DNA from 4 places in the Cobetia sp. Dlab-2-AX genome. Region 4 is predicted to be linked to each of the others. Evidence: predicted binding sites of a transcription regulator. Region 4 holds the regulator's gene; each other region holds the start of a gene.
The links. Region 4 encodes sigma-54, which starts transcription at its own class of promoters, with help from an activator protein. Its sites were predicted from a motif close to TGGCACNNNNNTTGCTNT; they were not measured.

Region 1: NH396_RS01975 (sugar phosphorylase) is a predicted target of sigma-54. The motif match lies at 1,826-1,843, and genes of this name have one in related genera.
Region 2: glnA (glutamate--ammonia ligase) is a predicted target of sigma-54. The motif match lies at 2,046-2,063, and genes of this name have one in related genera.
Region 3: NH396_RS03780 (ammonium transporter) is a predicted target of sigma-54. The motif match lies at 1,210-1,227, and genes of this name have one in related genera.

What each region holds. Positions count from the first base shown of each region.
Region 1 covers NZ_JAMXRV010000001.1:454,056-457,666, reverse strand. The annotation lists gene NH396_RS01975 (sugar phosphorylase) at 1-1,590, opposite strand, end outside; gene NH396_RS01970 (GlsB/YeaQ/YmgE family stress response membrane protein) at 1,956-2,204, opposite strand; gene nrdR (transcriptional regulator NrdR) at 2,605-3,093, shown strand; gene ribD (bifunctional diaminohydroxyphosphoribosylaminopyrimidine deaminase/5-amino-6-(5-phosphoribosylamino)uracil reductase RibD) at 3,337-3,611, shown strand, end outside.
Region 2 covers NZ_JAMXRV010000005.1:297,423-301,033, forward strand. The annotation lists gene typA (translational GTPase TypA) at 1-1,555, opposite strand, end outside; gene glnA (glutamate--ammonia ligase) at 2,198-3,604, shown strand.
Region 3 covers NZ_JAMXRV010000002.1:155,196-158,806, forward strand. The annotation lists gene NH396_RS03780 (ammonium transporter) at 1-1,105, opposite strand, end outside; gene NH396_RS03785 (aminomethyltransferase family protein) at 1,458-3,611, opposite strand, start outside.
Region 4 covers NZ_JAMXRV010000003.1:110,130-113,740, forward strand. The annotation lists gene rapZ (RNase adapter RapZ) at 1-70, opposite strand, end outside; gene NH396_RS06135 (PTS sugar transporter subunit IIA) at 208-678, opposite strand; gene raiA (ribosome-associated translation inhibitor RaiA) at 688-996, opposite strand; gene NH396_RS06145 (RNA polymerase factor sigma-54) at 1,657-3,105, opposite strand; gene lptB (LPS export ABC transporter ATP-binding protein) at 3,339-3,611, opposite strand, start outside.

The sequences.
Region 1 (3,611 bases), on a different contig from region 4:
GAGGGCGTGGAAGACCTCATGGGTTGCGGTGTTGGGGCTTGCCAGCAGCGCTTCCAGTTCATCACGCTGCCACTTGCGGCGGTTGATGGCGCGCAGATGACCATCGCGTTCGACGCCTTCCTGGTGATTGGGGGTCGCGGTCAGCGAGTGGATATACAGCCCCGGGATGCCCTGCAGGCTCAGCATCAGGGTCTGACTGGCGATGAAACGCTCTATCTGCCACGGGTCCTGGCCGCGCCGCGTGCCCTTGAGCGCATCGAAGTAGCTGATGTTGAGTTCATAGGGGGTGTCGGCGCGGCCCGGGTTGGCGCGCATGCTGACGTAGCCGCCGAAGTCATGCACCAGTCGCACCAGGGTGTCGCGCTCGTGGTCGGGCAGCAGGCCCTCAAGGGCGCGAACGCCGATGCCGTCGTGGCTGGCGGTGAAGTTGAAGTAGCTGCAGCCGGAGGGCAACGACGGCAGGCTGGCGGCCCACTGGGTCAGGGCGCTGGCATCGCCGGAGGTCAGGGTGTGCAGCGTCAGCGGCGGCAGCGTGAACTGATAGATCAGGTGCGCTTCATCGGCCTGGGCGCTGCCCTCGATGGTGGCGAGGTCGTGCTGTGACAGACGGTCGAGCCCGAAGTAGGACATGTTCTCGGCATGGGGCACGTTGGTCTCGGTGATCAACAGGCTGCCCGGCGCCAGATGATCGACGATGGCGCGCAGCAGGCGCACCACGGCATGTGTCTCCGGCAGGTGGATGCAGGAAGTGCCCTGGCGCTTCCACAGGAAGGCCACCGCATCGAGGCGGATGATGCCCGCGCCCTGCTCGAGGTAATAAAGCAGGATGCCGATGAATTCGAGCAGCACATCGGGATTGGCGAAGTTCAGGTCGATCTGGTCATCCGAGAAGGTTGCCCAAAGATGGCGCAGGCCACGACGGGTATGCACCGGCGTGAGCAGGGCAGACGGGCGCGGGCGCACGACCTCGGAGACATCGGTGTCGGGGTCCATCTCGATGAAGTAGTCGCGACCGGGCTGCACACCGGCCAGATAGTCGGCGAACCACAGTGACTCGCGTGAGCAGTGATTGATGACCAGGTCTGCCATCAGGTCGCGCTGCTCACTCAGGCGCCGGATGTCCTGCCAGTCGCCGAGGGCCGGATTGACCTCGCGATAGTGGACGACGCTGAAGCCGTCATCGCTGCTCCACGGAAAGAAGGGCAGCACGTGGACACCGGACAGGCTGTCGTCCAGTCGGCTGGCGAGGAAGTCGTGCAGGGTCGCCAGTGGCGCCTCGCCTTCCTGCTGCAGGCTGTCGCCGTAGGTGATCAGCCACTGGTCGCGCTCGCTCCAGAGTGGCTCGCCTTCCGGTACGCGGGGATTGAGGCGCGTGCGATGGAAATCCAGCACCGTCTCCAGGCGTCTGAGGACTTCTTCATGACGCTGCGGGTAGATCTCGGCGAGCAGACGTGTGGCGTGGGCCTGGAAATCAGCCTGCGAGAGGCGCTTGGCGAGAGAGACTCTGGCGCGTGGCCTGGCGTTGCCCTCGCTCGGCGCAGGATCGGAGGCAGTGGAAGTCGAGTGATCGGGAGGTGGCGTATCGGACATGGGCAATCCTCGTGGCAGCAGAAGCGGTCTGGCTCTGCCGCGTGAGCCGCAACGGGCAGAGCGTGTCGCGGGTGATCTTCGTTAAGCCCGCCGGCGCAATCTTGCGGGGGCCGGTGGCAAGACAGGAAATCACATATCAGATGAAGTCGGCTGGCCGTCGTTTGGTGAAATGCCTGAATAGCGCATCGGCTCAGCGGCGCCCGTGGGCGACGGCCTGGTGTCTTTACCCTTGAGTCATGCACGCCTCGGGCCAGATTCTTCAAGCCTGCAAGACAGGACGGCCAGCCTGCATGAGCCGGCTGGCCGTCCTGTCGGGCGTCATATGGCCTGAGGCCGGCTGACGCCAATGCGCTTCAAGACGCGCTTTACTTGCGCAGCACGCGATACAGGATCAGCAGGATGACGGCGCCGAGCACGGCGATGACAAAGCTGGCCAGATTGAATCCCGTCACTTCCCCGAAGCCCATCAGGGTGCCGACCCAGCCACCGACCACGGCCCCCAGAATGCCGATGATGCTGGTGACGATGATGCCACCCGGGTCCTTGCCGGGCACGATCACCTTGGCGATGATGCCGGCAATGAGACCGAATATGATCCATGCAATGATTCCCATGTCGCAGCTCCTTGCGTCATCGTGATCAGTCTCGCGGCAGAGATCATCTGCCGCCAGTCGTGAAAGGATTCCACAGCTCGGGCAAGCGTCCTCGTGAGGCGCTGCACCCTGATGTCATCTTTCGGTTATCCCGCGGGGATTTCAAGCCTGCCGAGCAGGTTGATTGACGCTTTCGCCGTGGTGTCCGCCCCCCCCAGGGCGACAATGCAGGAAACTCCTGTCGCCCTTTGGTCTCTCCCCAAGGCCAGTTCAGATAGGTCGGGGCTGACATAGGCTCCCGTGGCGGGGCCTTAACGGTTACAATACCCGCCATTCGCTGTCATTCGGCTGCGCTGCGCCACTTCCTCGCTGTGCTTCGCGCGGGGTCGCAGCCACCTCGCACCCAAGCAGGCTCTCCAACATGCACTGTCCCTTCTGCGGAACTCATGAAACCAAGGTCACGGATTCCCGGCTGGTGGTCGAGGGTGACCAGGTGCGGCGTCGGCGCCAGTGTGCGGCCTGTGGTGAGCGTTTCACGACCTACGAAACAGCGGAGCTGGTCATGCCGCGCGTGGTCAAGGGTGACGGCTCGCGTGAGAGCTTCGATGAGCACAAGCTGCGTGCCGGCATGCTGCGTGCGCTGGAAAAACGCCCGGTGTCCTCCGAACTGATCGAGGCCGCGGTGGAGCGCATTCGCCAGCGTCTGCGTGCCACCGGCGAACGTGAGATCGAGGCGCGGCGCATCGGGGATGAAGTCATGCAGCAGCTCAAGCGGCTGGATCAGGTCGCCTATATCCGCTTCGCTTCGGTCTATCGTCGCTTCCAGGACCTTGATGAGTTCCGCGCCGAGATCGACCGCCTCGCCCAGGAGCCCAGCTTCCTGCCGGGCGAGGAAGATTCGCGGCCCTGATGCCTCGAGGTCATCCTTGCAGATGACCTCGAGGCCTGTGTCTGCTGGCTCTGTCGCGTCACGCTGCGTAGCTCAGGCCTCGAAGTATTGGTCACCGCCTGGGCTACGCCTACCTTCTCTCGTTTCACGCCAAGGTATCGCATGTCTCTTTCTCCCCATGCTTCTCATGCTCCCCGTGACAGCCACTCTCGCGACAGTCACTCTCGCGCACGCGGTGCTTCCTCGGCGCGTGATGCGCGCCACATGGCCCACGCCCTGCGCCTGGCGCGACTGGGCAGCTACACGACGCAGCCCAATCCGCGTGTCGGCTGTGTGCTGGTAGAGGCCGAGACTGACGAGGTGATCGCGAGCGGCTTTCATGTGCGTGCCGGGGAAGGGCATGCCGAGGTCAATGCGCTGGCAGAGGCGGGCGAGCGCGCGCTGGGCTGCGTGGCCTATGTGACGCTGGAGCCCTGCTCCCACACCGGGCGGACCGGCCCTTGCTCGCTGGCGCTGATCGCGGCGGGCGTTTCGCGGGT
Region 2 (3,611 bases), on a different contig from region 4:
AGACTTCGGTACCGTGACCGATGATCAGCTTGCCACGTTCCTGCAGGGTGTACAGGGCGTAGGACAGCGCCTTGCCCGGCACCATGGAGATCATGACGCCGTTGCGGCGCTCGACGCCTGCGCCTTCCTTCAGGTCACCGTAGTGATCGAAGCGGCTGGTCAAAATACCGGTACCGGAGGTCAGGGTCAGGAACTGGCCACGGAAGCCGATCAGACCGCGAGACGGGATGATGAAGTCCAGACGCACACGACCCTTGCCATCCGGGTTCATGTTGGTCAGCTCGCCCTTGCGGTAGCCCAGCTCTTCCATGATGGAGCCCTGGTGCTGCTCTTCACAGTCGATGATGACTTCTTCGTACGGCTCCTGCTTCTTGCCGTCGATTTCCTTGATGATGACTTCCGGACGACCCACGGCCAGCTCGAAGCCTTCACGACGCATGGATTCGATGAGAACGGAGAGGTGAAGCTCACCACGACCGGAGACGACGAATTTCTCCGGCGTCTCGCCCTGTTCGACGCGCAGTGCGACGTTGTGGATCAGTTCCTGATCCAGACGCTCACGGATGTTGCGGCTGGTGACGAACTTGCCGTCCTGACCGGCGAACGGAGAGTCATTGACCTGGAAGGTCATGGAGACGGTCGGCTCATCGACGGTCAGCGGCGGCAGCGCCTCGACAGTGGCGGTGTCGCAGATGGTGTCGGAGATCGCGAGGTTCTCGATACCGGTGATGCAGACGATATCGCCGGCAGTCGCCTTGTCGGTCTGCACGCGGTCCAGACCCATGTGAGTCATGACCTGGCCGATCTTGCCCTTACGGACAGCGCCTTCCTTGGTGATGATGGACACCTGCTGACCCGGGCTGACGGCGCCGCGCTTGATGCGGCCCAGACCGATGACGCCGACGTAGCTGTTGTAGTCCAGTGCGGAGATCTGCATCTGGAACGGACCGTCCAGCTCGACCTTCGGCGGCTCGACGATGTCGACGATGGACTGGAACATCGGGTCCATGGTGTCTTTCAGGTCTTCCGGGTCCATACCGGCAATGCCGTTGAGGGCAGAGCAGTAGATGATCGGGAAGTCGAGCTGCTCGTCAGTCGCGCCCAGGTTGTCGAACAGATCGAAGATCTGGTCAACGACCCAGTCAGGACGAGAGCCCGGACGGTCGATCTTGTTGACGACGACGATCGGCTTCAGGCCCTGGGCGAATGCCTTCTGGGTCACGAAGCGCGTCTGCGGCATCGGGCCATCGACGGCATCGACCAGCAGCAGTACGGAATCGACCATGGACATCACGCGCTCGACTTCGCCACCGAAGTCAGCGTGCCCGGGGGTATCCACGATGTTGATGTGGTAGTCGTTCCACTGGATCGCGGTGTTCTTCGCGAGAATGGTGATGCCGCGCTCTTTTTCCTGGTCGTTGGAATCCATGATGCGTTCCTGACCCTCGGCCTTGCGGTCCAGGGTGCCAGACTGACTCAGGAGCTTGTCGACCAGGGTAGTTTTACCGTGGTCAACGTGGGCGATGATGGCTATGTTGCGAAGTTTCTCGATCACGACGGGAACCTGTGCGGAAAATGGGCGCTCGCGTACCGGGCGCTTGTGATTTGGGGCGCATTATAGGGGGCATGGCATGCCTCCTGCCAGCATCGTGCATTCACGAGGCGAGTCAGCGAGTGCCTTCAATTGGTCTGAAGTGCCCAAATGATTGTCTCTCAAGTCTTTTCCGCCCCCCTGTCGCGCATGAAAAAAACTTGTGAGTCGAGGCCAACATCAGGAGGAAAGGAAGAAATGACCGCAATCTGATGCTGACGTGATCATCGGGTGTGAGCGGAGAAATACTTGAGATCCAGTATTTTGCACCAATGTGGAGCAATGACGTTTTTTGGTGCACCCAAATGATGAATCTGCACTGCGCGGCAAGAATTTTTGCACCTTGTCGGCCCATCCTTGGTCGGGTTTTCGTGCTGTATGCATGAAGATGGTGATGTTTTTTTTTAGCATATTCATTAGCTTACTGAAATCGACGATGCGGCGTGCGCCATTCTGGCACGCTCACTGCATTGTTAGAGCATCCTGTCTGATGGCTGGCATAACGACGCCGACCATGAGAGAAAAGGCTTACAAAATAGAGCAATAACCCCAGACAACGCTGACACCAACTGTAACCAGAGCCGCCGGCTCCATCGGAGAATTACCATGGCTGAGAAGACACTTGCCCTGATTGAAGAACACGAAGTCAAGTGGGTTGATCTGCGCTTCACCGACACCAAGGGCAAGGAGCAGCACGTCTCCATCCCGGCGCGTGCAGTGGATGAGGAATTCTTCGAGAACGGCCAGATGTTCGATGGTTCCTCCATCGAAGGTTGGAAGGGCATCAACGAATCCGACATGATCCTGATGCCGGACGACGGCACTGCCTTCCTCGACCCGTTCACCGAAGACACTACCCTGGTGCTGCGCTGCGACGTCATCGAGCCGGCCACCATGCAGGGCTATGAGCGCGATCCGCGCTCCGTCGCCAAGCGCGCCGAGGAATACCTGAAGTCTACCGGTCTGGGCGACACCGCCTTCTTCGGTCCGGAGCCGGAATTCTTCATCTTCGACGAAGTGCACTGGAAGAACGAGATGAACGGTTCCATGTTCAAGATCTCTTCCGAAGAAGGTGCCTGGGCGACCGATTCCACGCCGGAAGGCGGCAACCTGGGTCACCGTCCGCGTCTGAAGGGCGGCTACTTCCCGGTCCCGCCGATCGACAGCTTCCACGATATCCGTGCTGCCATGTGCAACACCCTGGAAGCCATCGGTCAGGAAGTCGAAGTTCACCACCACGAAGTGGCGAACGCCGGCCAGAACGAGATTGGCGTCAAGTTCAATACCCTGGTCAAGAAGGCCGATGAGGTTCAGGAACTCAAGTACGTGATCCACAACGTGGCTCACGCCTACGGCAAGTCCGCGACCTTCATGCCCAAGCCGCTGGTCGGGGACAACGGTTCAGGCATGCACGTTCACCAGTCCTTCTGGAAGGATGGCGACAACCAGTTCGCCGGTGACGAGTACGCGGGTCTGTCCGAAATGGCTCTCTACTACATTGGCGGCATCATCAAGCACGCTCGTGCCCTGAACGCCTTCACCAATGCGTCCACCAACTCCTACAAGCGTCTGGTGCCGGGCTTCGAAGCGCCGGTCATGCTGGCCTACTCTGCCCGCAACCGTTCCGCTTCCATCCGCATTCCGTACACTGCCAGCCCGAAAGGCAAGCGTGTCGAGGCGCGTTTCCCGGATCCGACGGCCAACCCGTACCTGGCGTTCTCCGCGATGCTGATGGCCGGTATCGACGGTATCAAGAACAAGATCCACCCGGGTGACGCGATGGACAAGAACCTCTACGACCTGCCGGCCGAAGAAGCCAAGTCCATCCCGACTGTGGCCGAGAGCCTCGAACAGGCCCTGACCGCGCTTGACGGCGATCGTGAGTTCCTGACCCAGGGCGGCGTCTTCACAGACAACATGATCGATGCCTATCTCGAGCTGAAGGGCGAAGACGTCCAGCGCCTGCGCATGGCGACTCACCCGCTCGAATTCGACATGTACTACAGCGTCTAAGCACTGC
Region 3 (3,611 bases), on a different contig from region 4:
AAGAAACGTCCGGCACGCCTTCGCCGACATTCGGGAAGCCGGCCGCGAAGATGCCCACCAGTACCACGCCGTAGAAGCCGCAGAAGCCATGCACCGCGAAGGCGCCGACGGAGTCATCCAGGCCACGCTTCTCGAGCAGTGCGCCTATCTTCGGCATCAGGGCGCCACCGGTGACCGCCAGCACGAAGGCCAGGCCCGGGTTATAGAGATCCAGCCCCGCCGCGACGGTGATGATGCCGCCCAGCGCACCGGACATGGTCCAGAACGGGTCACGCGAGGACAGATAGGCACCGATCACGCCGCCACCGAAGCCCATCAGGGTATTGAAGGCGAAGGCAGAAAGGTTGGTGCGATTGCCGTAGATGGTGGTCCAGCCGATGTCACCGGTGTTGAAGATGATGCAACCGCCGAGGAAGCCGAAGAAACCGACGATGATCAGCATCAGGCCGATCAACGTCATCGGCATGTTGTGCGGCGCGATCACCTGCGGCTTGCCATCGTCACTGTACTTGCCGATGCGCGCGCCCAGATTGAGCAGCACGCCCAGCGCGAAGAAGCCGGCCACGGCGTGCACCACACCGGCGGCGCCGACATCGTGGTAGCCCAGCTTGTGCAGCATCCAGCCATCCGGATGCCAGCCCCAGGCGCCCGCCATGATCCAGACACCGGCGCCGAGAATCACCGCCAGAATCAGGAAGGCCCCCAAGCGGATGCGTTCGATCACCGCCCCCGACAGGATGGAGCCGGTGGTCGCGCCGAACAGCGCAAAGGCGGCGAAGAAGATGCCGGTGCCCATGTCATCGGCGTCCGGACGCATGCTCGCGCTCCACGGCAGAGCGGCGGACGCTTCGATGGGGATCAGCCCGTTGGGGAAGGCGTTGTAGATCCACCAGCCCACGAAATAGAAGGCGGGGATGATCGAGGCCAGCGTCAGTACGTTCTTCATGCCGGATGCCAAGGCATTCTTGGAACGCGAGGCACCGATCTCATAGGCCAGAAAACCTGCATGGATCAGGAACATGATGGCGGTACACCACCAATAGAACACCTCGATGTTCATCGCCTGATGCATATCCAATATGCTTTGCAACGTCTTTTCATCCATCGTCTTTTCTCCTTTACCGGAGCCTGTGGATCAGCGCGCTTCACTGTGCAAGCGGCACTGCCCGTCCGGGGGTTGTTGTTGTTTTTCAAGGGGACCTGCTGGATAAAGCAAGCGACATGCCAGATGACCCTGATTGGCCACCCTCAGCAATTCGTTGTTTTTACTGACACATTCTTGAAACCGAGGACTTCTCTTCAGATATGAAGCCCGCAAAGCCTTCCCTGCGAGGAGGATGGGCGTTATTGAGGCATGCCGGCCACGGCATGCACCGTGAGATGACTTGCAGGGCGCTGCATATACGCAAGTCATTGCTCGCGACTCACCTCTCATGCTTCCCCTCCTGGCAGTGGGATCAGCTACGCACCTTGAGGCGCTCCGGGTCATGGAATGGCAATGTCACCACCTCGGCGGCGAGGCGCTTCTGATGGCCATCCAGCTGGCCGATTTCGAGCTGGGTTCCCGGGCTTGCGAAGTCCGGTGCCAGGCGGCACATCGCGATGGAGCGATCGAGCAGCGGCGACTGGGTGGCACTGGTGACCACGCCCACCGGATAGCGGCCGTGATAGACGAGATCGCCGTGGCTGACCAACTCGCTGCTGTGCATCTTCAGACCCATCACGCGATGCCGTGATTCCGGCGCCTCGCGTTGCAGCGCTGCCCGCCCGACGAAATCATCCTCCTTGCTCTTCATGGGCACGGTGAAGCCGATACCCGCTTCATAGGGGGAGGTCTGCGGACAGAATTCATGGCCGGCGAAGATCAGCCCCGCTTCGATTCTCAGCATGTCCAGGGCATCCAGTCCCAGCGGCGCGATGCCATGCGGCTCACCCGCCGCCCACATCGCCTCCCACACGGCCGGGGCGTCCTTGGGATGACACCAGACTTCATAGCCGAGCTCACCGGTATAGCCGGTGCGCGACACCATCAGCGGGATGCCATCCGGTCCCGACAGGCGACCGATCATGAAGCGGAACCAGCCCAGCGTTTCCACCTCCGGCTGGGTGCGCGCATTCCAGATCAACGGCGCCAGCACCTCACGACTCTTCGGTCCCTGCAGCGCGATGTTGTGCAGCTGATGGGTGGAGTCACGCACCGTGACGCGATAGCCCTGGCGCGCGGCGAGATCTCGCAGCCACTGGCCGCTGGCCGGGTCACCACAGATCCAGCGGAAGGTCTGCTCGCCCATGCGGAACAAGGTGCCGTCATCGAGCATTCCACCGGTTTCCTGACACATGGCCGAGTACACCACCTCACCGATGGAAAGCCGGCGCACATTGCGGGTCAGTGCGTACTGAAGCAGACGTTCGGCGTCCGGTCCGGCGACCTCGAACTTGCGCAGTGCCGAGAGATCCATCATCGCGACCCGTTCACGGCAGGCCAGATACTCGGCCCGCGCGCCCCACCCTTCATAATGGGTGGCCAGCCAGTAGCCGTGGTAGTCGATGAACTGCTTGGTCAAGGCGGACGTGCAGGGATGGAAGGCGGTGGGCAGTGTCATGCGCGGCAATTCCTCGGGCCGGTTGCGATAGGCGATACCGCGGGGGAAGTCATGTTTAGCGGCGTAGATACGCACATGGATATCGGTCGGCACCCAGCCATTCGCGGCGTCGATGTCGTCCGGGCAGGCCGATGAGGCACAGATGAGGTCACGGTCGGCGCGCAAAAGCACATAGTCACCTGGGCGCGACCAGGGCTCATCCACCGCCAGGGTGCCGCAGGGCTCGACATAGGCATTGAAGAAGAAGTTGATCGCCGGCCAGCTGGCACGCTGCCGAATGCCATGCGACTTGGATAGGCCGTTGTTGAAGTTGATCGTGCAGCTATCGTGACCGAAGTAGCCGTGGTGTTCGTAGTACTGCGGCGAACAGGCGAGCATGAAGCTGTCATGGCGCCCTACCGTGTCTTGCACCACTTCCAGCATCGGATGCATGTGCTGATCAAAGAACACCGAGTAAAGCCCCGGATTGGGCATGCAGTACCCGGACAGACTGCGCGTGGCGCCGCCATCCAGCCCCAGCTCCTCGCCCTGTGCCCAGGCATTGGCATCGAAGGCCACGAAGTCGGAACACTGACGACCCGCCACGTCGATGATCTGGATCCACTCGCCCTGCTTGACCTCATAGACCTCGACCGTGCCCGCCGCGACTCGCCGCTCCTGCTTGATCGGCGCTAGGGGGACGGGTAACTGCTCCTGATCGGGCACGCTCTGGAAGTGCGCGACCTCAAGCTCGGTGGCCAGATGCTCACCATCGATCGACATGTCATCACCGGGGGCCAACAGAATCAGGCGCGCGGCAGGCGCTTCCAGCGGCCAGCGAATCTCGGCCGGCAATCCGGCAACTGACAAGCGCTGCCACTGCGACAGGGGCACCTGCGCGACTCCCAGCGCTGCCAGACACTGCTGGGTGAAAGGGCTTCGTGGCTGCTCGGCCTTGGCTGCTCCGCCCTCTTGCGGATGGCTGGCGAAGGCATGTTCTTCCAGACAGGAGATGCTGGCGTAGCGCGC
Region 4 (3,611 bases):
TGTCTTCCAGCGCCTGGAGAGCGATGGATTTCCCGGAGCCGGAGCGGCCGCTGATGATCACGATCTTCATGAAGTGCTCTCCAAGGGCGAGGTCAACGTCGAAAGAATGCAGGGGTGGGGCAGAAGGCTGCCCGCTATCAGTGCGCTGTACGTCGGCCGATGGGAGGCCAGCAAGACGAAAGCCCGGACGATGTCCGGGCCTGTGATTCAGCGCGCCGGTAATTCGGCGATGGCTTGGGTCAATGCCTCAAAGAGTGCACGCTGGCTGTCTGCCTGGCGCAGGGCCGAGCGATTGGTCGGGGAATTGAGCAATTCCGCGACCTGCCCGAGCAGCGTCAGATGGGTTTCATCCGCTTCCTCAGGCACCAGCAGCACGAACAGCAGATCGATGGGTTCTCCGTCGATGGCATCGAAGTCGATGGGTTCACCGAGCTTCAGAAACGCAGCGATTGGCGTCTTGCAATGCGGGCTACGTGCATGGGGCACGGCCACACCGTGGCCGATGCCGGTCGATCCCAGTCTCTCGCGCCCGATCAGGCGCGAGAAGACTTCCTGGCTATCCAGGCTGGGAATGTTCTGTGCGATGAAGGTGCTGAAGAATTCAAGCACCCGCTTCTTGCTCCCCCCGGGGACACCGTAAAGGGTGCGCTCGGGGGGGAGGATCTGATCAAGTGTCATGGCTGAAGGTCAACGGGTCCCGGTGCCCTGAGCACGAGCCTGGGACTTTTCCTTGTGTTTGACCAGCTGGCGATCCAGCTTGTCGGCGAGCGCGTCGATGGCAGCGTACATGTTGGGGTCTTCTGCCAGGGCGTGGAGGTCAGCGCCTGCTGCGTGCAAGGTGCAGGCAGCCTGCTGGCGCTCCTTCTCGATCGACAGTGTCACCTGAACATTGGTGATGTTGTCGTAATGCCGTTCGAGGCGGGCGAGCTTCTCGTTGACGTAATCGCGGAGAGGATCGGTAAGTTCCACATGATGCCCGGTAATATTCACTTGCATGGACACGCTCCTTTATCCAGCGGGTTGCCATTCAATTGTAACCCTTTTTGACTACGAGCAAACCCTGATCGGACGCTCTGCAACAGGCTTGACGGCCGCCGTCTGGCGATGTTTTCGCGCCCTTGCCAGCGGCGTCAGATGTCGTGAGCGTCTGTACCGACAATGCCCAAGCTTTGCGCAAAGATCAACGCTGCGCTGCATCGTGGCTCAGTGCTTGTCTTCAACTCAATGAAGGGTAGCGGAATGGACTTCAAGGTCACGCTTGAAGGGTGGTGCATGAAAGGCGCGCAAGAAGGCGGGTTTTCGTCGCCAATCCCTGCATGTACGCCGCCTTTCAGGCGCCTGGGTTGCGTGGAGCAAGCAGCGTGCCGGAAGGATCACCGAGTGTCATCCCGGTGCAATACGGCCAAAAGTGACTTTAAAAACATGCGATTGACGGTAAATGATGCTGCCGGAATGATGGATTTTTGCCAACATCCTGCGCGCCGTCATGGGCCATGATGGGTCATTGACGAGTGGTTGACGGCATGACAGGGCGCGCAACAGGCGCGCCGGTGTCAGTAATGTCAGAGGCTGGTGAGAGAGAAAACCAGCGTCTGAGGTTGGCGGCGGCTGCCATTGTGGAGGTGAAAGCAGGGCATGGCAGCTGCAGGTGATGCCTCAGGCCAGACGCTTGCGCTCGCTGGAGGATGGGATGCCCATCGCTTCGCGATACTTGGCCACGGTACGGCGTGCGACCTCGATGCCATCGCTGGCGAGCAGATCGACCAGGCGTGAGTCGGAGAGAGGCTTGCGAGCCGGTTCTTCCGCAATCAGCTTGCGGATGCGGGCACGAATGGCGGTGCTTGAGTGGGCGTCGCCACTGCCGCTGCCACCGACCTGGCTCGAGAAGAAGAACTTGAGCTCGAAGACGCCGCGCGGGGTGTGGATGTATTTCTGGGTCGTGACCCGCGAGATGGTCGATTCGTGCATCTCGACCACTTCGGCGATGTTGGCCAGAATCAGTGGCTTCATGCCTTCCTCGCCTTGCTCGAGGAAGTCGATCTGGCGCGCCATGATCTCGCGGCCGACCTTGAGCAGGGTGTCATTGCGTGATGACAGGCTCTTCATCAGCCAGCGCGCTTCCTGCAGGTTGTCCTTGAGGAAGGTGTTGTCGGCGGACTTGTCGGCACGCTTTATCAGTGCGGCGTATTCCGGCTGGATGCGCAGCTTGGGCAGCGCTTCCGGGTTGAGCTCGACCTGCCAGCCGTGGCGGGTATAACGCACCAGCAGATCAGGGATCACGTAATCGCTGGCGGGCTCGCCCCAGGCGGATGCCGGACGCGGATCGAGCGCGCGCACCAGGCGGATGACGTGGTCCAGCTCGTCATCGTCAAGGCTCAGTCGGCGCTTGAGCAGCTTGCGGTCATCGTTGCCCAGTGCCTCGAGGAATTGACGTACCAGGCGACGCGCCTGCGCCAGCAGCGGCAGATCATCCGGCAGCAGCGCCAGTTGCAGCAGCAGGCACTCGCGCAGGTCGCGGGCGAAGACGCCGGTCGGGTCGAACTGCTGCAGACGCAGCAGTACCTGCTCGAGCTCGGAGGCCTTGAGACCGGGCAGGCCCTGGCCGCGCAGACCATCGACCAGCTCATCGAGTGACAGGCTCAGGTAACCGGCACCGTCGACGGCATCGATCAGGCTCTCCGCCATCTGGCGTTCACGGCCATCGAGGTCGGTCATCGCCAGCTGCCAGCGCAGGTGGTCCTGCAGGCTCTCGACACTGGTATTGCGATCGAAGTCCGGCCCTTCTTCGCTCCCGCTGCCACTGCCGGAGCTGGTCAGGCTACCGGCGTGGTCCTGGTAGAGGTCCGACCAGTCACTGTCGAGGGGGTATTCCTCGGGAATCTCGCTTGAGGAGTCGGCAGTGGAGATCTCGCTCGTATCCTGTGTCTCGATGACATCCAGCGACTCGTAGTCCTCGTCGAGCTCCAACATCGGGTTGGACTCGAGGGCTTGCTGAATCTCCTGACGCAGATCGAGCGTCGACAGCTGCAGCAGCTGGATCGCTTGCTGAAGCTGCGGCGTCATGGTCAGCGAGGTGCCGAGGCGGAGTTGCAGGGTGGGTTTCATGGAGTCAGTCAATTCACGGCAAAGGAACGTGCTTACTACGCTATACCGTGACTCGGGGCACTGACAAGTGGTTGCTGTGAATATTCAAGCAACTTGCATGCCATGTTTCCACCAAGGTGGTATGGACGTCATGCATGCGTCTGATGTCAGACATGAAAAAGCCGCTACGCGATAAAATCACGCAGCGGCTTTTGAAGCTTTCGCCTCCGGTGGGCTCAGCGCAGCCGCTGACCCTAGAGCGTGAACTCGTGGCCCAGGTAGACGTCGCGCACCTGCTGGTTGGCCAGGATGGAGTCCGCGTCACCGTGGGCGATGATCTGGCCATCGCCGACGATATAGGCGGTGTCACAAATATCGAGTGTCTCGCGCACGTTGTGGTCGGTGATCAGCACGCCGATGCCACGATCGCGCAGTTGGCGCACGATGCTCTTGATCTCGCCCACCGAGATGGGATCGACGCCGGCGAAGGGCTCATCGAGCAGCACGAAGTCCGGCTCGGTGGCCAG